DNA from 4 places in the Bradyrhizobium sp. SEMIA genome. Region 3 is predicted to be linked to each of the others. Evidence: predicted binding sites of a transcription regulator. Region 3 holds the regulator's gene; each other region holds the start of a gene.
What was found. The regulator PhoB, encoded in region 3, activates phosphate uptake and scavenging genes when phosphate is short. The targets are predictions, from matches to a motif close to TGTCATNNANCTGTCAT.
Positions count from the first base shown of each region.

Region 1 (5,144 bases), 3.1 Mb from region 3:
GACCGACGAACGGGCAGGGCGCACTAACACTCCCTTAACCAAGCTGCCCCCATCTTCCCGAGATGGTCTCCCGCGCGCGCCTGAAATCGATCCTGACCGGCCTTGCCCTCTATGCGATGGCGGTCGCGATCGTCGGCTATTTCGGCGTCAACGCCTATACCGGCAAATACGGCCTCAACGCCCGCCAGGAGCTCGACCAGGAGATCATCGCGCTGACGAGCGAGCTGGCGCAGCTCAAGCGCGAGCGCGCCAGGAGCGAGCAGCGCGTGTCGCTGCTGCGCACCGACAAGATCGATCCCGACATGCTGGACGAGCGGGCGCGCTTCCAGCTCGACTACGTCAATCCGCATGATCTCGTTCGGATGATCCCGGCCAAGTAGCGCTTTCCGCTCCATTCGAAAGCCGCATCGAAAGCCGCTGCCGAAATCCGGCACGCGTCGATCAATTCTACCGAAGGTCGCAAGCATGGAACCGGACTGCCGCTTGACGGCAGTGCCGGCGCTGGCTCATGGCTTTCTATGCTGTCGGCCTGAGTTGACGCAGATCAACCGGGTCGTGCCGGCACAGCCTAGACTGCCACCCGGAGGAAACAGTGATGAATGGGCCAATGTCCCGGCATCACGCGGCCCGTGTCAGGCCGCCATTGCGTCAGGCCAGGCCGCGCGTTCCGCGCTGGTGGCCTCATGGTGCCGTTCGTCCCGCTTGCATCATCTCGATCCCGCCGGCCGCAATCTGCCGGTGCGGCTCAGCGACGCCGAGTTGCGGCAGGCGCGCGAGCGCATCGCGCCGCTGCTTGCCGCCGCGCAAGGCGCCATGGACCGGCTCTACCAGGCTGTCGGCGCGGCCGGTTGTTGCGTGTTGCTCGCCGACGGCGAGGGCGTGCCGGTCGACCGCCGCGGCACGCCGGCCGACGATGCCACGTTTCAGTCCTGGGGCCTGTGGACCGGTGCACTCTGGAGCGAGGAGCATGAGGGCACCAACGGCATCGGCACCTGCGTCGTCGAGCAGCGGCCGCTGACGATCGACCGTGATCAGCACTTCTTCACCCGCAACACGCTGCTGAGCTGCACCGCCGTTCCGATCTACGATCACGAGGCAGCTTTCGCCGGCGTGCTCGACGTCTCCTCCTGCCGCGCCGACCGCACCGATGCGTTCTCCAGCCTGATCGCGCTCGCGGCCGGCGAGGCGGCAAGGCGCATCGAGGCCGACTTGTTTCGCCGGGCGTTTGCTCATGCCCGCGTCGTGCTGACGCAAGGTCCGGACGGCCAGTCGATCGGCCTCGTCGCGGTCGATGCGGACGATCTCGTGATCGGCGCGACCCGCACCGCCCGCGCGGGACTGGGCCGCGGCCGATCTGCTCGGTGGCGATGCCGCGCATGATCACCTTGCCGGCGGCCAGCGCGCGGTGTTGCAGCGGGCGCTGCTCCGCGCCGGCGGCAATGTCTCGGCCGCCGCCAAAGCCCTCGGCGTCAGCCGCGCCACGCTGCACCGGAAGCTGAAGCGGTTCGATATCAGGCATTAGGCCATCGTCCTCGCAATGACGATGTGGAGGCCGCGAGCGTCCCATCTCCCCCGCGACTGTCGCAGAACTGCGACACTCCCGCCCGGCCATCGCTTCTATCAGGGCTGACAGAAACCACCTCCCGCGAGATCGTCGGCGCAAGTCGTGAATACACGGCGGATCGCGCAAACATCAACATCGGGAGTGAGCAATGAACAAGGTGGAATTCCTCGGCGTCACCCAAAGCCCCTTCGCCGAACGCTACGACAATTTCATCGGCGGCAAGTTCACAGCACCCATCGCCGGCAAATATTTCGACAATGCCTCGCCGGTGAACGGCCAGATCGTATGCAAGATTGCGCGCTCCGATGCGCAGGACGTCGAGGCCGCGCTCGATGCGGCCCATGCTGCCAAGGCGCGTGGGGTCGCACCAGCGTCGCCGAGCGCGCCGCCATCCTGAACAAGATCGCCGACCGCATGGAGGAGAATCTCGAGCGCCTCGCGATCGCCGAGACCTGGGACAACGGCAAGCCAATCCGCGAGACCCGCGCTGCCGACCTGCCGCTGGCGATCGATCACTTCCGCTACTTCGCCGGCGTCGTCCGCGCGCAGGAAGGCTCGATCGGCGAGATCGACCACGACACCATCGCCTATCATTTCCATGAGCCGCTCGGCGTGGTCGGCCAGATCATTCCCTGGAACTTCCCATTGTTGATGGCGTGCTGGAAGCTCGCCCCCGCGCTCGCCGCCGGCAATTGCGTGGTGCTCAAGCCAGCCGAGCAGACGCCGGCCTCGATCATGGTCTGGGCCGAGATCATCGGCGATCTCCTGCCCCCAGGCGTCCTCAACATCGTCAACGGTTTTGGCCTCGAGGCCGGCAAGCCGCTGGCGTCGAGCCCGCGGATCGCCAAGATCGCCTTCACCGGCGAGACCACGACGGGCCGGCTGATCATGCAATATGCCAGCCAGAACCTCATCCCTGTCACGCTGGAGCTCGGCGGCAAGTCGCCGAATATCTTCTTCAGCGACGTCACTGCTGAAGACGACGACTTCTTCGACAAGGCGATCGAAGGCTTCGTCATGTTCGCGCTGAACCAGGGCGAGGTTTGCACCTGTCCGAGCCGGGCGCTGGTCCATGCCGACATCTACGACCGCTTCATGGAGCGGGCGCTCAAGCGCGTCGCCGCGATCAAGCAGGGCGACCCGCGCGCGGCCGACACCATGATCGGCGCACAGGCCTCCAGCGAGCAGCTCGCAAAGATCCTCTCCTATATCGATATCGGCAAGCAGGAGGGCGCCAAGGTGCTGGCCGGCGGCGGACGCGCCGAGCTCGCGGGCGATCTCGCCGGCGGCTTCTACGTCCAGCCGACGGTGTTCGAAGGCAACAACAAGATGCGCATCTTCCAGGAGGAGATCTTTGGCCCCGTGGTCTCGGTCACGACCTTCAAGACCGACGATGAGGCGCTCGCGATCGCCAACGACACGCTCTATGGCCTCGGGGCCGGCGTCTGGAGCCGCGATGCCAACCGCTGCTACCGCTTCGGAAGGGCGATCCAGGCCGGCCGGGTCTGGACCAATTGCTACCATGCCTATCCCGCGCATGCGCCTTCGGCGGCTACAAGCAGTCGGGTGTCGGCCGCGAGACCCACAAGATGATGCTCGATCACTATCAGCAGACCAAGAACCTCCTGGTCAGCTATAGCCCGAAGAAGCTCGGCTTCTTCTGATCGGCAAGCCCTGATGGCAAGGCAGAGGCGGCGTCATGGCGGCGCCGCCTGTGCGCATCTATCATTGCGCACCCGCCGTCATCCGCCTGTCAGAGAATTGAGACAAGACGACAGGCTCGCCCTTGTGGCGTTTTGACGCGATGCTGCGCAAAGATGGAGGCTTGTCATGCAGGACAATCGTTCACGTCGGACGGTGCGTATTGGAGCGATGCTGGTCGGCGCGGCGCTCCTTCCCCTGTCGATGGCCTTCGCACAGACCGGCCCGGCTCCGGCTGGTGCCAAGCAGGTCCCGACCCTCGACGGCAAGCCCCCGCTGATCCTCGGCCATCGCGGCCTGCCGGGGTTGGTGGCCGAAGAGACCGAGGCATCGTACGAGCTTGCCGCGGCGCTCGGCACCGACGCGCTCGAAGAGGATTTGCACCTGACCAAGGACTGCGTCCTGGTGGTGCGCCATAACCCCTGGCTCAGCGACAACACCAATGTGGCCGAGGTCGCCAAGACCAACGCGACTGTTGCGGCCCGCAAGCGCACCGTGCCCGGCGTGCGCGTCAAGGCGCCGGCTTCCCCGACCGCGCCTGCTGATTATCTGACTGATCTTACGGATCCCGCCGATCCGAAATCGGTGCTGAAGTCGCTGATCGTGGACGGCGAGGACCACACCAATGACTGGTCGATCACCGACTTCACCATGGCCGAGCTGAAGGAATGGATCGCCGGCACGACCTACGATGCCGCCAACGAACGGCCAAAAGTCTTCAACGGCAAATTCCCGGTCATCAGCTTCCAGGACGTCATCGACATCGCCAAGGCCAAGGGCAAGGCGACCGGGCGTCCCATCCTGGTCTATCCCGAGACCAAGAACCCGACCTGGAACAATGCCCAGGCCATCGCAAACGGCTGCGGTGCGCCCGGCAGCCGTCCGCTCGAGGATGCCCTGATCAAGATCATCAAGGACAATGGCCTCAACACCAAGGATGCGCCCATCCTGGTCCAGAGCTTCGAGCCCGGCAGCCTGAAATATATGCGCAGCCATGGGCTTCAGACGCGGCAGGTTCAGCTCATCGACGGCAACGGCATCGACTTCAAGACCGGCAAGGTGCTGCTCAACAACATCACGAGCTCACGTCCGTTCGACTGGACGGTTGCGGGTGATGCGCGCCTCTACGATGCGATGCTGACCCCTGAGGGCCTTGCCGAGATCAAGGCCTATGCCGACGGCATCGGGCCGTGGAAGGCCTATATCGTGCCGCTCAAGATCGCGCCGTGGAAGGACAGCAACGCCGACGGCACGCCCTACAAGGGATCGACCCCGGAGGCATCGACGCAGGAGCCGACCAGCCTCGTTGCCGGTGCGCACAAGCTCGGCCTGTTCGTGCACGTCTTCACATTCCGGAACGAGAAGAAATATCTCGCCGCCGATTATCACGGCGATCCCGGTCTCGAATATCTCAAATTTTTCCGTCTCGGCGTGGATGGGGTCTTCACCGACTTCACGCACACCGGCGTTGCCGCCCGCACAGCCTATCTGCGCGAGCTCGGCTGGTAAGGCCGACGGTACGAATCGGACACGCGCCAAGGGTCTCTGCTCGTGGGATGCGCGTGTCCGATATGCTTGCCGCATCTGCTGGCACGGCCTGCATTGGCGCGGAGCTAATGTTGCCCAATCGGCGCCAAAGGTTTTGCAAAGTTTCGGCCACGTTGCAGTGCGGCATAATGAAAATCGTGCTATTCCGTTGCGGTGCTTTCCAACCGCGTTTGACTTGGGTTAGAGAGGGCTGAAGTTTTCTCTGACCCGGAATTCCCATGGCCGCACCCAAGAAAGCCGCCGCAGGCGCTGCGCAGGACAAGACCGACGGCGGTTCGCCCCCGGAATTCACCAGGGAACAGGAGCTCAAGGCGCTCCGCGACATGCTCCT
Region 1 covers NZ_CP046601.1:2,310,993-2,316,136, forward strand. Annotated here, with positions in the region: gene FOM02_RS11170 (FtsB family cell division protein) at 63-380, shown strand; partial or broken gene FOM02_RS11175 (GAF domain-containing protein) at 596-1,522, shown strand; partial or broken gene adh (aldehyde dehydrogenase) at 1,713-3,228, shown strand; gene FOM02_RS11185 (glycerophosphodiester phosphodiesterase family protein) at 3,395-4,774, shown strand; gene pdhA (pyruvate dehydrogenase (acetyl-transferring) E1 component subunit alpha) at 5,032-5,144, shown strand, end outside.
Region 1: the regulator PhoB is predicted to act here: its motif matches at 3,305-3,321, upstream of FOM02_RS11185 (glycerophosphodiester phosphodiesterase family protein).

Region 2 (5,144 bases), 4.3 Mb from region 3:
TTGAAATCCTCGCCTTCGGTCAGCGTGTCGCCGATGCGCAACGTGCCGTGATTGGGAATGCCGACGACGTCGCCGGCAAAGGCCTCGTCCGCGACCGAACGGTCCTGCGCGAAGAAGAATTGCGGGCTCGACAGCGGCATGCTCTTGCCGGTGCGCACGAGCTTGGCCTTCATGCCGCGGCTGAGCTTGCCGGAGCACAGGCGCGCGAAGGCAATGCGGTCGCGGTGGTTCGGATCCATGTTGGCCTGGATCTTGAACACGAAGGCGCTCATGCGCGGATCTGTCGCCTCGACCTTGCGCTGGTCGCTGTCCTGCGCGCGCGGCTCGGGCGCGAACTTGCCGAGGCCTTCCAGGAGGTCGCCGACGCCGAAATTGCGCAGCGCGCTGCCGAAATAGACCGGCGTCAGATGCCCTTCGCGAAACGCGTCGAGCTCGAATGGTTTTGAAGCTTCGGTGACGAGCTCGAGTTCGTCCTTCACAGCAGAGGCGTCGAGATTGGCGTTGAGCTTGGCGAGTTCGGCGATCGCGATCTGCTGCGCCGCGCCAGTCTTGGCGCGCCGCCTTCGAGCAGGCGGACACCGCCATTGATGACGTCGTAGGTGCCGAGGAAGTCGCGGCCGCGGCCAACCGGCCAGGTCATCGGCGTGGTGTCGAGCGCCAGCGTCTTCTCGATCTCGTCGAGCAGCTCGAACACGTCGCGGCTCTCGCGGTCCATCTTGTTGATGAAGGTGATGATCGGGATGTCGCGCAACCGGCAGACCTCGAACAGCTTGCGGGTGCGCGCCTCGATGCCCTTGGCGGCGTCGATCACCATGACCGCGGAATCGACCGCGGTGAGCGTGCGGTAGGTGTCTTCCGAAAAGTCCTCGTGGCCCGGCGTGTCCAGGAGGTTGAACACGAGGCCCTCGAACTCGAAGGTCATGACCGAGGTCACGACCGAGATGCCGCGCTCGCGCTCGATCTTCATCCAGTCCGAGCGCGTATTGCGCCGTTCGCCCTTTGCCTTGACCTGGCCGGCGAGGTTGATGGCGCCGCCGAACAGCAGGAGCTTTTCGGTCAGCGTGGTCTTGCCGGCGTCTGGATGCGAGATGATCGCAAAGGTCCGCCGACGCGCCACTTCGGCGGCAAGCGGGGAACGGGCCGGCGATTCGGCTGTGGTGGTGGCGATGTCGGACATGGCGGGAGCGTTTGGCAGGGAAAATGGGCCTGATCAAGCCTGATTTGGTGATTGCGGAGCCCTTCAGCCAGCCCCATATCGCCGTTTGGGAGGGACGGCCCTCCTTTTCACAACTAATCGCCAGCGGGGACGACCCTGCCTTGAATGGAGGGTCGTCATGGCCTGGAGCATCCTGTTCGTCGCCGGTCTTCTCGAGATCACCTGGGCGATCGGGCTGAAGTACACCGAGGGTTTCACCAGGCTTGTTCCGTCCGTCGTCACGCTCGCGGCGATGGCCGGCAGCGTCATCCTGCTGGGATTTGCCCTCAAATCCCTGCCCGTCGGGACCGCCTATGCGGTCTGGACCGGGATCGGCGCGGTCGGCACTGCCACGCTCGGCATCTTCCTGTTCGGCGAGCCCGCCACCGCCTTCCGCCTCGCCAGCATCGGGCTGATCGTTGCCGGCATCGTCGGGCTGAAGCTCGTCACCTGAAGAGCTGGACTGCCCACCAGGTCAGCGCGGCCACGATGGCCGAGGCCGGGATGGTGATCACCCAGGCATAGACGATCGAGCTTGCGACGTTCCAGCGCACCGCCGAAACCCGGCGGGCGGCACCGACGCCGACGATGGCGCCAGTGATGGTGTGGGTGGTCGAGACGGGAACGCCGAGAAACGTCGCCATGAACAGCGTCGCGGCGCCGCCCGTCTCGGCGCAGAAGCCCTGCATCGGCGTCAGCTTGGTGATGCGCAGGCCCATGGTGCGGACGATGCGCCAGCCGCCCATCAGCGTGCCCAACGCCATCGCCGCCTGGCACGACAGCACCACCCAGAACGGCACCGAAAATTCGCCGCCGAGATGGCCCTGCGAATAGAGCAGCACGGCAATGATGCCCATGGTCTTCTGCGCGTCGTTGCCGCCATGGCCGAGCGAATAGAGCGAGGCGGAGGCGAATTGCAGGATGCGGAACGCGCGGTCGACCGCAAACGGCGTCGAGCGCACCGAGAGCCAGGACACGATCGCGACCAGCATCATCGCGAGAAAGAAGCCGACCAGCGGCGACAGGACGATCGCCAGCACCGTCTTCGACAGACCGCCCCACACCGCCGCCGAAATCCCCGCCTTGGCCATGCCGCCGCCGACAAGGCCGCCGATCAGCGCATGCGACGAGGAGGACGGGATGCCGAGCGCCCAGGTCACGAGGTTCCAGACGATGGCGCCGATGAGAGCGGCGAAGATCACCTGGGCATCGACGATCGAGGGATCGATGATGCCGGTGCCGATGGTCTGGGCGACGTGCAGGCCGAACACCATGAAGGCGATGAAATTGAAGAAGGCGGCCCAGAGCACCGCGAACTGCGGCCGCAGCACGCGGGTCGACACGATGGTCGCGATCGAATTGGCGGCGTCGTGCAGGCCGTTCAGGAAGTCGAACAGCAGCGCGACGGCGATCAGTCCGACCAGGACGGGAAGACCCAACGCGGCATCCACGGCGGCCCTGCCTTACTCTTCGCGCATGATCTGAGCGGAAAACCGCTGCACACTTTTCCGGATCATGCGCTAGACCTGCTCGATGACGATGCTGTTGATCTCGTTCGCGACGTCGTCGAAGCGATCGGCCACCTTTTCGAGGTGGTCGTAGATCTCGACGCCGACGATGAAATCCATCGCGTTGCCATCGCGATGCTTGAGGAACAATTCCTTCAGCCCGATGTCGTGGAGGTCATCGACACGCCCCTCGAGCTTGGTCAGCTCCTCCGTGATGGCTGTCAGCATCGCGACGTTCGGCCCGATCGATTGCAACAGCGGCAAAGCGCGTCCGACCAGATTGGCGCATTCGATCAGAAGCCCGCCGATCTCGCGCATCGGCGGCTCGAAGGCGCGGACCTCAAACAGCATCACCGCCTTTGCGGTCTGCTGCATCTGGTCGATGGCGTCGTCCATCGAGGTGATGAGGTTCTTGATGTCACCGCGATCGAACGGCGTGATGAACGTGCGTCGCACCGCCGTCAGCACCTCGCGGGTGACGTTGTCGGCCTCGTTCTCGAACTGGCTGACCCGCTGGCAATAGACCGGCGTCTCCTCGCCGCCATTGAGCACGCCCTGGAGCGCAAACGCGCCCTGAATCACGGTCTGGGCATGGCGGTCGAACAGTTCGAAAAAGCGCTCTTCCCTGGGAAGCAGAGCGCGAAACCAACGCATCATGGGTCGCTACCGGCTCGAAATGGCCCGGCCCGAACGAGCCGTCACAAAACTGTCATAGACCATTTCGACGCCGCGCGCGTGTCTTCTCACACCCGCGGCGCCGGATCATCCACCGCTTTAGCGCACCAATGAAATTGATGCGATATCAATGATTTAGAGCGAACGCCGGAAGTAATGGGCGATTTCGCCAATGACGCCGCGGCGGAAGGTGAGCACGCAGACCACGAAGATCGAGCCCTGAATCACCGTCACCCACTGGCCGAAGCCCGCCAGGTATTGCTGCATGGCGATGATCGCGAAGGCACCAACCACCGGGCCGAAGATGGTGCCGAGACCGCCGACCAGCGTCATCAGCACGACCTCGCCCGACATCGTCCAGTGCACGTCGGTGAGCGAGGCGTTCTGCGCCACGAACACTTTCAGCGCACCGGCAAAGCCCGCCAGCGTCCCCGACAGCACGAACGCCAGGAACTTGTACTGGTCGGTGCGATAGCCGAGCGAGATCGCGCGCGGCTCGTTCTCGCGGATCGACTTCAGCACCTCGCCGAACGGCGAATTGATGATGCGATAGATCAGCAGGAAGCCGGCGAGGAAGCCGACCAGCACGACGTAATAGAGCACGGTCGGCTTCGACAGATCGAGCACGCCGAACATGCGTCCCTGCGGAATGCCCTGGATGCCGTCCTCACCATGGGTGAACGGCGCTTGGAGATAGATGAAGTACAAGAGCTGCGACAGCGCCAGCGTGATCATCGAGAAATAGATGCCCTGGCGGCGGATCGAGATGTAGCCGGTGATGATCGAGAGCCCGAAAGCCGCGGCGATACCGACGAGAATGCCGAGCTCCGGCGGCAGCGCCCACACCTTCAGCGCATGCGCGCTGCAATAGCCGGCCGTGCCCATAAACATCGCGTGGCCGAACGACAGCAATCCGCCGTAACCGATCAGCAGGTTGAAGGCGCAGGCCAGCAGCGCGAAGCACAGCGCCTGCATCACGAAGAACGGATAGACCCCTGTGAAGGGCACCGACGCCAGCAGCAGCGCCATCACCACGAAGACGATCATCTCGTCGCGCACCGCGCGCGGGGTTACCGAAAGCGTGTCGTCCGTCAAGGCTGTCATCTCAGGCCGCCCTTCCCGTCAATCCCGTTGGCTTCACCAAGAGCACCAGCACCATCAGCACGAACACGACGGTGTTGGAGGCCTCGGGGTAGAAATATTTGGTCAGGCCCTCGATCACACCGAGCGCGAAGCCGGTGATGATGGAGCCCATGATCGATCCCATGCCGCCGATCACGACCACCGCGAACACCACGATGATCAGGTCGGCGCCCATCAGCGGCCGCACCTGGTTGATCGGCGCCGAAAGCACGCCGGCGAGCGCGGCAAGGCCGACGCCGAGACCGTAGGTCAGCGTGATCATGCGCGGCACGTTGATGCCGAAGGCGCGCACCAGCGTCGGATTCTCGGTGGCGGCGCGCAGGTAAGCGCCGAGCCGCGTCTTCTCGATCAGGAACCAGGTGGCCAGACACACCACCAGCGAGAAGATGACCACCCAGCCGCGATAGACGGGCAAGAACATGAAGCCGAGATTCATGCCGCCCTTGAGCTGGTCCGGAATGGCGTAAGGCAGGCCGGAGGAGCCGAAATAGTTCTGGAACACGCCCTGCACGATCAGCGCGATGCCGAAGGTCAGGAGCAGGCCGTAGAGGTGATCGAGCCCGGTCAGCCATTGCAGCATGGTCCGTTCCAGGATCATGCCGAAGATGCCGACGATGATGGGG
Region 2 covers NZ_CP046601.1:4,592,855-4,597,998, forward strand. Annotated here, with positions in the region: partial or broken gene FOM02_RS22430 (peptide chain release factor 3) at 1-1,177, opposite strand, end outside; gene sugE (quaternary ammonium compound efflux SMR transporter SugE) at 1,335-1,649, shown strand; gene FOM02_RS22440 (inorganic phosphate transporter) at 1,642-2,646, opposite strand; gene FOM02_RS22445 (DUF47 domain-containing protein) at 2,716-3,360, opposite strand; gene FOM02_RS22450 (branched-chain amino acid ABC transporter permease) at 3,514-4,482, opposite strand; gene FOM02_RS22455 (branched-chain amino acid ABC transporter permease) at 4,484-5,144, opposite strand, start outside.
Region 2: the regulator PhoB is predicted to act here: its motif matches at 3,400-3,416, upstream of FOM02_RS22445 (DUF47 domain-containing protein).

Region 3 (5,144 bases):
CATGCTGCTGCTGGTGCCGAACGCATTGCGCGAGGCGGCCTCCGCGCTCGGCCTGCCGCGTTCGCTGGTGATCAAGCGCATCGCCTATCGCGCCGCGCGCTCGGGCCTCATCACCGGCGTGATGCTGGCCACCGCCCGCGTCGCCGGCGAGACCGCGCCGCTGCTCTTCACCGCGCTGTCGAACCAGTTCTTCAGCCTGAGCCTGAACAAGACGATGGCCAACCTGCCGGTGACCATCAACAACTTCGTGCAGAGCCCCTACGCCTACTGGAAGCAGCTCGCCTGGAGCGGCGCCCTGCTGATCACGTTGACCGTGCTTGCCTTGAACATTGGCGCGCGCATCCTGAGCGCCGAGAGGACCGCAAAATGAGCGATATGTCAGTTACCGTCAGTACGCCCGTTCAGCACGGCTCGCAGCCGCTACCCGAAGCCCCGGCCAAGGTGACGGTGCGCAACCTCAACTTCTATTACGGCGAGCATCACGCGCTGAAGAACATCAACCTGACGCTCGGCACCAACCGCGTCACGGCGTTCATCGGCCCGTCGGGCTGCGGCAAGTCGACCCTGCTGCGCATCTTCAACCGGATGTACGACCTCTATCCGGGCCAGCGCGTCACCGGTCAGTTGATGCTCGACCAGACCAACATCCTCGACCCCAAGCTGGACCTCAACCTGCTGCGCGCCCGCGTTGGCATGGTGTTCCAGAAGCCGACGCCGTTCCCGATGACGATCTACGAGAACATCGCGTTCGGCATCCGCCTCTACGAGAAGATCTCGAAGTCCGAGATGGACGACCGCGTCGAGAAGGCGCTGCGCGGTGGCGCCCTCTGGAACGAGGTCAAGGACAAGCTCAACGCGTCCGGCCTGTCGCTCTCGGGCGGCCAGCAGCAGCGCCTCTGCATCGCCCGCACCGTCGCGGTGCGGCCCGAGGTGATCCTGTTCGACGAGCCCTGCTCGGCACTGGACCCGATCTCGACCGCCAAGGTCGAGGAGTTGATCCAGGAGCTGTCCGAGAACTACACGATCGCGATCGTCACCCACAACATGCAGCAGGCGGCCCGCGTCTCTGACAAGACCGCCTTCATGTATCTTGGCGAGCTGATCGAGTTCGACGACACCAGCAAGATCTTCACGTCGCCGAGCGATCGGCGGACGCAGGATTACATCACCGGCCGGTTCGGCTGAGGAGACGGGATATGGGTTCTGAACATACCGCAAAGGCCTTCGACACCGACCTCCAGGAGCTCACGCGCCTGGTCGCCGAGATGGGCGGCCTCGCCGAGCGCATGATAGTCGATTCCGTCGACGCGCTGATCCGCCGCGACGTCGCGCTCGGCCAGCGCGTGGTCGCGACCGACGCCGAGATCGACGCGCTCCAGAAGAAGATCGAGGAGCGCGCCGTTCTCACCATCGCCCGTCGCCAGCCGATGGCGGTGGACCTGCGCGAAATCGTCGGCGCGATGCGCGTCGCGACCGATCTCGAGCGCATCGGCGACCTCGCCAAGAACATGGGCAAGCGCGTCGCGGCGCTGGAGACGGACTTCCATCCGCTCAAGCTGTTCCGCGGCCTCGAGCACATGACCGACCTCGTGCAGCAGCAGGTTAAGTCGGTGCTGGACGCCTACGCCGCGCACGACCTGCCGGCGGCGATGGCGGTGTGGAAGGGCGACGAGGAAGTCGACGCCATCTGCACCTCGCTGTTCCGCGAGCTCCTCACCTACATGATGGAGGATCCGCGCAACATCTCGTTCTGCATCCACCTGATGTTCTGCGCCAAGAACATCGAGCGCATCGGTGACCATGCCACCAACATCGCCGAGACCGTGTTCTACATGATCGAGGGCCAGGCGATCACCGACAAGCGGCCGAAGGGTGACATGACGACCTTTGCCACAACGGTCCCGAATAGCTGAAGAGTCAAGGAGCGACGACACCATGGGCGCACGCATTATGGTGGTTGAAGACGAGGAAGCTCTCACCGAGCTGCTTCGCTACAACCTCGAAGGCGACGGCTATGACGTCGAGACGGTGATGCGCGGCGACGACGCCGACACCCGTCTCAAAGAACACATCCCCGACCTGATCGTGCTCGACTGGATGCTGCCGGGCCTCTCCGGCATCGAGCTGTGCCGGCGGCTGCGCACCCGCCCGGAGACCAAGCAGCTGCCGATCATCATGCTCACCGCGCGCGGCGAGGAGAGCGAGCGGGTGCGGGGGCTTGCGACCGGCGCCGACGATTACATCGTCAAGCCGTTCTCGGTGCCGGAGCTGCTGGCGCGCGTGAAGGGCCTGCTCAGGCGCGCAAGCCCGGAGCGGCTCGCCACCGTGCTCGCCTATGGCGACATCGAGCTCGACCGCGACAAGCGCCGCGTCGCGCGCTCGGGCCGGCCGATCGATCTCGGCCCGACCGAATATCGCCTGCTGGAGTTCTTCCTCGAGCATCCGGGCCGCGTGTTCTCGCGCGAGCAGCTGCTCGACAGCGTCTGGGGCCGTGACATCTACATCGACGAACGCACCGTCGACGTGCATATCGGCCGCCTGCGCAAGCTGCTCAATCTCGGTCGTGAGCAGGACCCGATCCGCACTGTCCGCGGCGCCGGCTACGCGCTCGACGACCGCTTTGCGAAGGCGGAGCAGACGTAAGAACGATTGCAAGCGAGCAAAATAAAAGCGCGCCAAGTGGCGCGCTTTTTTATGTCACGGGTCGTCCCGGTCGCGTGCCGGGACGATGTCGTTTGAAGCAGCGTTCAGCGCGTGCCGGGCTTTGCCGGCGCACGGCGACGATCCGCCGCCGGCTGGTAGGCGACGCGCGAGTGCTGCGCGCAATAGGGCAGGCCGGAAAGCGCCTTGCCGCCGCAGAAGAAGAAATCCGGGCTCGAGGGATCGCCGACCGGCCAGTGGCAGGTCGCCTCGTTCAGCTCCAGCAGCGACAGCCGCTGGCTCATCGGCACCACGTTATCGTAGGTGACCGGCTCGGCCTCCACCTCGACCTCGAAGGCCTGCGCCAGTGCGGTGTTGCCGCGCGAGATCGGACGGCTCACGCGCATCATGTGCTGCGCGGGGCGGGCCTTGCGCGGCCGGGGCGCTGCCGATGAGGGGCTCTTGGCGCGGCCGGACAGGCCGAGCCTGTGCACTTTGCCGATCACGGCATTGCGGGTCACATTGCCGAGCTCGGCCGCGATCTGGCTGGCCGAAAGTCCGGCCTCCCAGAGCTTCTTCAGCTGCTCGACGCGATCATCGGACCAGGTCAAAACCGTCATTGCACCCTTTCCCTCGCTGCCGGCCAGCCATCCTGGGGCCTCACAGCGAATGCCTAAGCCTTGAAAAACCCGTGCCGCCAGAATCCCTTAAGGCTCGCCGGGCACGCAGGATGCGCCCGAACGTTTACGCCGGTACATGAGGACTCTTGGGATCAGAACTGCTGCACGAGATGTCGTATCTGACAGTCCAAACGCTACAATATGGCGTGACTCGCGCGCAAGAGTCCGCCGACTCGCTTCCACATGTTCCGTGGTGAAAATCCCGCAAAATCGGCACCGCAAGACTACGGATTCAGCGTTTCCCGGGGCTTTCGGGCGGCATTGACACCCGTCTCACCAGGCATAAGATAGTCGCACGTGCCGCCCTTAAAAGGCGGCACGTTTCGTTTTCCGGGCCGGTCAATGGTGCGTTGCGCAATGCACTCAAGCCGTCCGCAACATCCAAGTGATCGTCATGACCAACAGCGCCGCGCCGCATTTGCTCCCCGTTTTCGCCAGGGCCGACCTCGGTTTCGAGCGCGGCGAAGGCTGCTGGCTGATCGCGACCAATGGCGAGCGCTATCTCGACTTCACTTCGGGCGTCGCGGTGAACGCGCTCGGCCATGCCCATCCCGCGCTGGTCAAGGCGTTGCAGGAGCAGGCGACGAAGCTGTGGCACATGTCGAACCTGTTCCAGAGCCCCGACGGCGAGAAGCTCGCCGCGCGCCTGTGCAGCGAGAGCTTTGCGGACTTCGTGTTCTTCTGCAATTCGGGCGCCGAAGCGCTGGAGGGCGTGATCAAGCTGGTCCGCCATCATCACTTCTCCAAGGGGCATCCGGAGCGCTACCGCATCATCACCTTCGAAGGCGCCTTCCACGGCCGCACGCTGGCAACACTGGCTGCAACGGGATCTGCAAAATATCTCGAAGGTTTCGGTCCGCCGATGGACGGCTTCGACCAGGTGCCGCATGGCGACATCGAGGCCGTGAAGAAGGCGATCGGCCCGCAGACCGCCGGCATCCTGATCGAGCCGATCCAGGGTGAGGGCGGCGTGCGTTCGTCGCCGCCCGCCTTCCTCAAGGCGTTGCGCCAGCTCTGCAACGAGAAGGGCCTGCTGCTCGCGTTTGACGAGGTGCAGACCGGCATGGGCCGCACCGGCGATCTGTTCGCGCATCGGCGCACCGGCGTGACGCCTGACGTGATGTCGCTGGCGAAAGCGCTCGGCGGCGGCTTCCCGATCGGCGCGGTGCTGGCGACCGCAGAGGCGGCCTCCGGCATGGGGCCCGGCTCGCACGGTTCGACCTTCGGCGGCAATCCGCTCGCGATCTCGGCTGCGAACGCCGTTCTCGACGTCATGCTCAAGCCCGGCTTCTTCGATCACGTGCAGAAGATGTCGCTGCTGCTCAAGCAGAAGCTCGCCTCCGTGATCGACCGTCATCCCGACGTCGTCAGCGAAGTGCGCGGCGAGGGGCTCCTGATCGGCATCAAGGCCGTGGTGCCCTCCGGCGATCTGGTCGCGGCGCTGCGCAACGAAAAATTGCTCACGGTCGGCGCCGGCGACAATGTCGTGCGTTTCCTGCCGCCTCTCATCGTCACCGAAACCGAGATCGAGGATAGCGTCGCGCGGCTCGAGCGCGCCTGCACGGCCCTTGCCGGCAACAAGCGGGCGGCAAGCTGATGAGCAGTTCACCCAAGCATTTCCTCGACATCAACGAGCTGCCGCTGACGGAGCTCAAGCGCATGCTCGCCGCATCCTCCGCGATGAAGGCGAAGCAGAAGGCGCACCAGCCGGTGAAGCCGCTCGAAGGCAAGACGCTGGCGATGATCTTCGAGCGTCCCTCGACCCGCACCCGCGTGTCGTTCGACGTCGCCATGCGCCAGCTCGGCGGCGAGCCGATCATGCTC
Region 3 covers NZ_CP046601.1:8,927,777-8,932,920, reverse strand. Annotated here, with positions in the region: gene pstA (phosphate ABC transporter permease PstA) at 1-370, shown strand, start outside; gene pstB (phosphate ABC transporter ATP-binding protein PstB) at 367-1,185, shown strand; gene phoU (phosphate signaling complex protein PhoU) at 1,197-1,913, shown strand; gene phoB (phosphate regulon transcriptional regulator PhoB) at 1,936-2,643, shown strand; gene FOM02_RS42735 (GcrA family cell cycle regulator) at 2,748-3,260, opposite strand; gene FOM02_RS42730 (aspartate aminotransferase family protein) at 3,715-4,917, shown strand; gene argF (ornithine carbamoyltransferase) at 4,917-5,144, shown strand, end outside.

Region 4 (5,144 bases), 4.7 Mb from region 3:
CGCGCTTCACGCCGCCGGAAACGTTGGCAATGTTGTCCGCGATGTAGGTGGCGCCGAAATTCAGGCCCTTGTTGGCGAGGCCGTCATGCCACTCGTTGAACCATTTCGGAAACAGCCATTCGGCCGCGCTCTCGTCCTTGGCGCCGGCGAATGCATCCGTGCTCGCCAGGGCGAGCGCAATGGCGGCGGCGCTTTGCAGCAGCAATCTGTGGGCAGTTCCGGTCACGGCAGGCTATTTTTTGAAGATGCCTGTGCGCCGCATGAACAGATAGGCCGCACCGACCGAGCAGATCATCATCGCAGCCGCCCAGATGAAGCCCTCGTCGACGTCGGTGAGCGGCAGGCCCTTGGTGTTCATGCCGAAGATGCCGGTGATCAGCGTCGGCGGCAGCAACAGCGAGGTCACGATCGAGAGCGTGTGGAGGTGGCGGTTGCTCTCCTCCTCGTTCTTGAAGCGCAGCTCCTCCTCGAGCAGGCGGCTGCGCTCGCGCAGCTCGACGATGTCGTGGTCGAGACCGTCCAGCCGCTGCGCCAGCTTGCCGGCATGGATGCGCAAGCTTGGCGCAAGGTGGTCGGTGTTCTTCTGGTCGAGCCGGTGGAACAGCACGCGCAGGCCGGTGAGCTGGCGATGCAGGCGGACGCAGGTCCGGCGCAGGCGGCCGAGATTGCGGCGCATCTCGGGCTTGGCCTCATCGGCGAGAATGCGCTCCTCGATGTCGTCGATTTCCTGGCCGAGCTTGTCGGCCATCCGGTCGAGCGTGTCGGCGACCTCGTCGACGATCTTCTCCAGGAGATGAGCGACATTGTCGACGCGGTAGCCGCCTTCGAGCACGCGGCGCGTCGCATCCGCCGAGCACAGCGCCTGATGGCGGCCGGAGACCAGCAGATGCTCGGTCATGGCGAAGCGCAGGAACGCGGTCTCCTCCGTCGCGCTGTCGATCTCGCGCACGAGATCGGAGAACACGCCGTAGACGCAATGGTCGATGACGTGGAGCTGCTGGAACGTGTCGTTCGACAGCAGCAGCTCGCGCGCGAGCGGCGGCAGCGGCGATGCCGCGATCCACGGCCGCACGCGACCATCTGTCAGGTTGAAATGCAGCCAGAGCCGGCCATCATGAGTGAACTCGATCGGCTGGTCGATCGGAAGCGGCTCGGCGCTACCGTCGCTGTGCAGGCGGAATGCCCAGACCAGGCCGGGAATAGCGGGCTCGGTGTTCCCTATCGCGCTGACAAGCTTTGCCGGCTCAGCCATGGCCAACCCCAACCGTCAACAGATGCCCCGCTCCGGAAGATGGCTGACGGCATCTTCCGGACCCACGCGGGGTACTCAATTACGGCTTTGTTACAGTTTGATGATGGCGAGCCGCCCTACTCGGCGGCCAGCCCCGTCGCGGCGGCTTCGGCTTCCTTGACGTAGTCGTGGACGACGCGGCCGAACGGCAGCGTCAGGTCGGCGATGTAATGGTGCGCGCCGAGGCAACGGCGAACCGGGAAGTCGGCAACCGGCGCATTGACATGCGGCACCAGATGCAGCCGGCCCGGCCCCATCCACGAGCCCTTCGGCACGATGTCGATCAGGTTGATCGCAACGAGCTGGCAGACCTCGAGCCGGCCGTCGACGCCGGGGATCATCTTCAGATTAACTTGCGTCTTCGACAGCGTGGCGCGGGTGAGATCGCCGTTGCCGGCCATGCTCTCGTGCTTGTAGCCCATGGTGCCCATGGCGACGAGCTGGCCGGCGTATTCCAGCGTGCCCGTCAGCGTGTCCTTGACGATCTCGAGTTTCGGATGGGCGTACTTCTTTGGAAAGCCCCAGATCTCGCGGCCGGCGGCGATCGGCGGATCATCGTCCAGATACATCTGCGAGACGAAGTTGACCTCCTCGCCGTTGAGGCGCGCGGGAATGACGAGGCCGGATTCAGTGTAGCTGCCGAAGCCGGAGGAGTCCGGCATCTTGATCCATTCGTAATGCACGATCGACTGGTCGATCGGCTCCAGCGGCTCAGGCAGGCCGGCGCGGATCAGGTCCGGATCGGTTTCGTAGGTGATGACCAGGAATTCGCGGTTGACGAAGCGGTACGGACCGGCCGGATAGCTCGGTCCCGCAGCCGGCATCGACGGAAGTCTCAGCACGTCTTCCCTGCGCATCTTGATCTCCTGTGTGATGCCTCTGTGACGTCCGCGCGCCGGTTCGCGGATATTATGCAAATTGCTAGCCGCCGTCATTGACTGCGATGTGAAGGATTTCCGTCAGCCGCGCGACCTGCCGCCATTCCCGCTGCGGCCAGCATGCATGCGGACGATGCATCGGCGCCGCAATTGTCATCAGGTCGTCACCACCGGACGCAATCGTTTGGAATAGGCAGGAGGCATCGCCCATGGACGCCCGTACGTCGCAACCGACACATTCGACCCACCAGCCCCCTTCGCGCGGCTGGCGGCCCGAGCGCTGCGACCGCGTCGCGCTGGTGCTGCAAGGCGGCGGCGCACTCGGTGCCTACCAGGCCGGCGTCTACCAGGCGCTGCACGAGGCCGGCATCGAGCCCGACTGGGTGTGCGGCGTTTCGATCGGTGCGATCAATTCCGCCATCATCGCCGGCAACAAGCCGGAGAAGCGGCTGGAGGCGCTGCGCATCTTCTGGGAGCGCATCACCAACCGCAAGATCTGGCACTACACGCCTGACGGCGACGTCTTCCGCCAATGGCGCAATCTCTACAGCGCCTGGATGACGTCGGCGATGGGCCAACCCGGCTTCTTCACCCCGCACCAGATCAATCCCTGGTTCAGCCCGGTCGGCGCCAGGACCGCGACCAGCTATTACGACACGATGCCGCTGAAGGAGAGCCTGCTCGAGCTCGTCGACTTCGACCTCATCAACGAGAAGAAGGTCCGCTTCGCGGTCGGCGCGGTCAACGTGCTCTCCGGCAACTTCATCTATTTCGACAACGCCCATGACGAGATTGAGCCGGAGCACATCATGGCCTCCGGCGCCCTGCCCCCGGCGCTGCCGATGGTGCGGATCGGCACCGATCATTTCTGGGATGGCGGCATCGTCTCCAATACGCCGCTGCAGCATCTGCTCGACCAGGAGGACGCGCTCAACTCGCTGGTGTTCCAGGTCGACCTGTTCAGCGCCCGCGGCGTGCTGCCGCGCTCGATCCAGGACGTGATGGCCCGCCACAAGGACATCATGTATTCCTCGCGCACGCGCCACAACACCGACGTCTACCGCCGCACCCACAATCTCAAGGTCCTGCTCTACAAGGCCCTGGCGAAGATCCCGGACGAGCAGCTGTCCGACGAGGACCGCCAGCTCAAGGCGAGCCTGCGCAACATGCCGGAGATCGCGATCCTGCATCTGATCTACCAGCAGAAGGCCTATGAGGGCGACGCCAAGGACCACGAGTTCTCGGGCACCTCGATGCGCGAGCACTGGACCTCTGGCTACGAGGACACCAAGCGCACCCTGAAGCGCCGCGACTGGATCAAGATGCCCGAGGAAGGCATGGGCCTCGTGGTGCACGACGTGCACCGGGAGACGGAGAGCGCGTGAAGAGCGCCTCGCTCGAGGCGCTCCAAACAAAAATTCGAAAACAACCCCATGCACAGTAGCCCGGGGCATGGCGGATCAATGACGTGCCCGTCCCGCAAGCGGATTTGACACGTCGGGCAACACACCGGCATAATGGCACCATCGCAGGACTGTGCGGGACGCCTCTGTCCAGGCTTCAACGGACACGTCGCGGCGTATCATCGCGCGACGCGCAAACACCGGGCTCATGCACCAAAGATCGGTAAGCTGCGCTAGGTCCTAGCGGCACGTCAGCGAAACCTCGGGCCTCAAACTCACTGCGACCCTCACGCACTGCGCCGGTCGCGACCGCCGGCAATCTCCACTGTGCAGCTTCGTCAATGGTGCTGACGGTAATTCCCCGGAATTGCCGTTGCGCCTGCCCCGGTCTGGGATGCGTCATTCAACGCATCCACTTCGAGACAGACGGCTGCCCTGCAGCCGCATCGTACATTGGGTCTGGAGATGATCATGCGCAACATAGCGTCAGTGATGACAATCGTGATCTCGTTGAGCGCGCCGGCTTTGGCCCAGAAGGCCGAGATTGATGCGAACAATGCGAAATGGATCGAACTGTTCAACAAGGGCGATTTTGCCGGGATTGCGTCCCTCTACACCGCCGACGCGATCGCATTCCCGCCCGGCTCCGCGATGGTGCAGGGCCGAACAGCCATCGAGGCCATGTGGAAAGGCATGGCAGAACAAGCGACCGATCCGAAGCTCACAACGGTGGATGTCAAACCGCTTGGGCCTTCCGCGGCACGCGAGATCGGCACGTTCGTCCTGAAGACAAAGGGATCGGCACCGCAGGAAATCACCGGCAAATATGTCGTTGTGTGGGAGAAAGTCGGAGACGACTGGAAGCTCGCCACCGACATCTGGAACGATGGCAAATAGTCGTCTTACGCTTTGCAGGTCCGCTCTGCGCCGCAAGGCATGACAACCTACTGCGAATGTTCGACTGCGATTGCCGTGCGCCGGAAGGATCGCGGCCGTGCCCGGGGATGGCGCGTTGGATCAAAACCGGCGCACCTATTCTTTCGCCGTTGTCATTCGAGACGCCGGCGCTATCGTGCGTATGCGGCACAGCCGCGACATTCATCCGATAATTCTAGTGATGGGAGAATCGCATGAAATTCATAACCACCTGGAGCGTACCCCAAGGCACCTTCAATGCAGCCGTCGCCCGCTTTCTGGAGACCGGAGGCGCGCCACCCGAGGGCGTCAAGATGCTGGGTCGTTGGCATGGCATGAATGGACAGGGATTTGCGATCTCTGAATCGAGTGATCCAAAAGCCATGTATCGTTGGCTCGCGCAATGGTCTGACCTGCTCCCATTGACCGTTACCCCTTGCCTCGAGGACGGAGACGCGGGCGAGGTGATGGCGTCGCTCCCCAAACGGTGACCATCAAGCGTTGATCATCGATACACACGTCGCTGCCGCCGCCGAAACCGGCGGTAGTGACATGCTCGCCAGTGACGACGTCTCAGGACATCATGACCGGGCTTATTGTGTGCCGATGGATAGCGCGTTCCTTCGCAACCGGCTGCAAGTCCCGGGCGTTCGTCGC
Region 4 covers NZ_CP046601.1:4,230,389-4,235,532, reverse strand. Annotated here, with positions in the region: gene FOM02_RS20765 (carbohydrate porin) at 1-226, opposite strand, end outside; gene FOM02_RS20760 (transporter) at 233-1,252, opposite strand; gene FOM02_RS20755 (acetoacetate decarboxylase) at 1,369-2,148, opposite strand; gene FOM02_RS20750 (patatin-like phospholipase family protein) at 2,379-3,554, shown strand; gene FOM02_RS20745 (YybH family protein) at 4,044-4,469, shown strand; gene FOM02_RS20740 (DUF3303 domain-containing protein) at 4,703-4,978, shown strand.
Region 4: the regulator PhoB is predicted to act here: its motif matches at 2,321-2,337, upstream of FOM02_RS20755 (acetoacetate decarboxylase).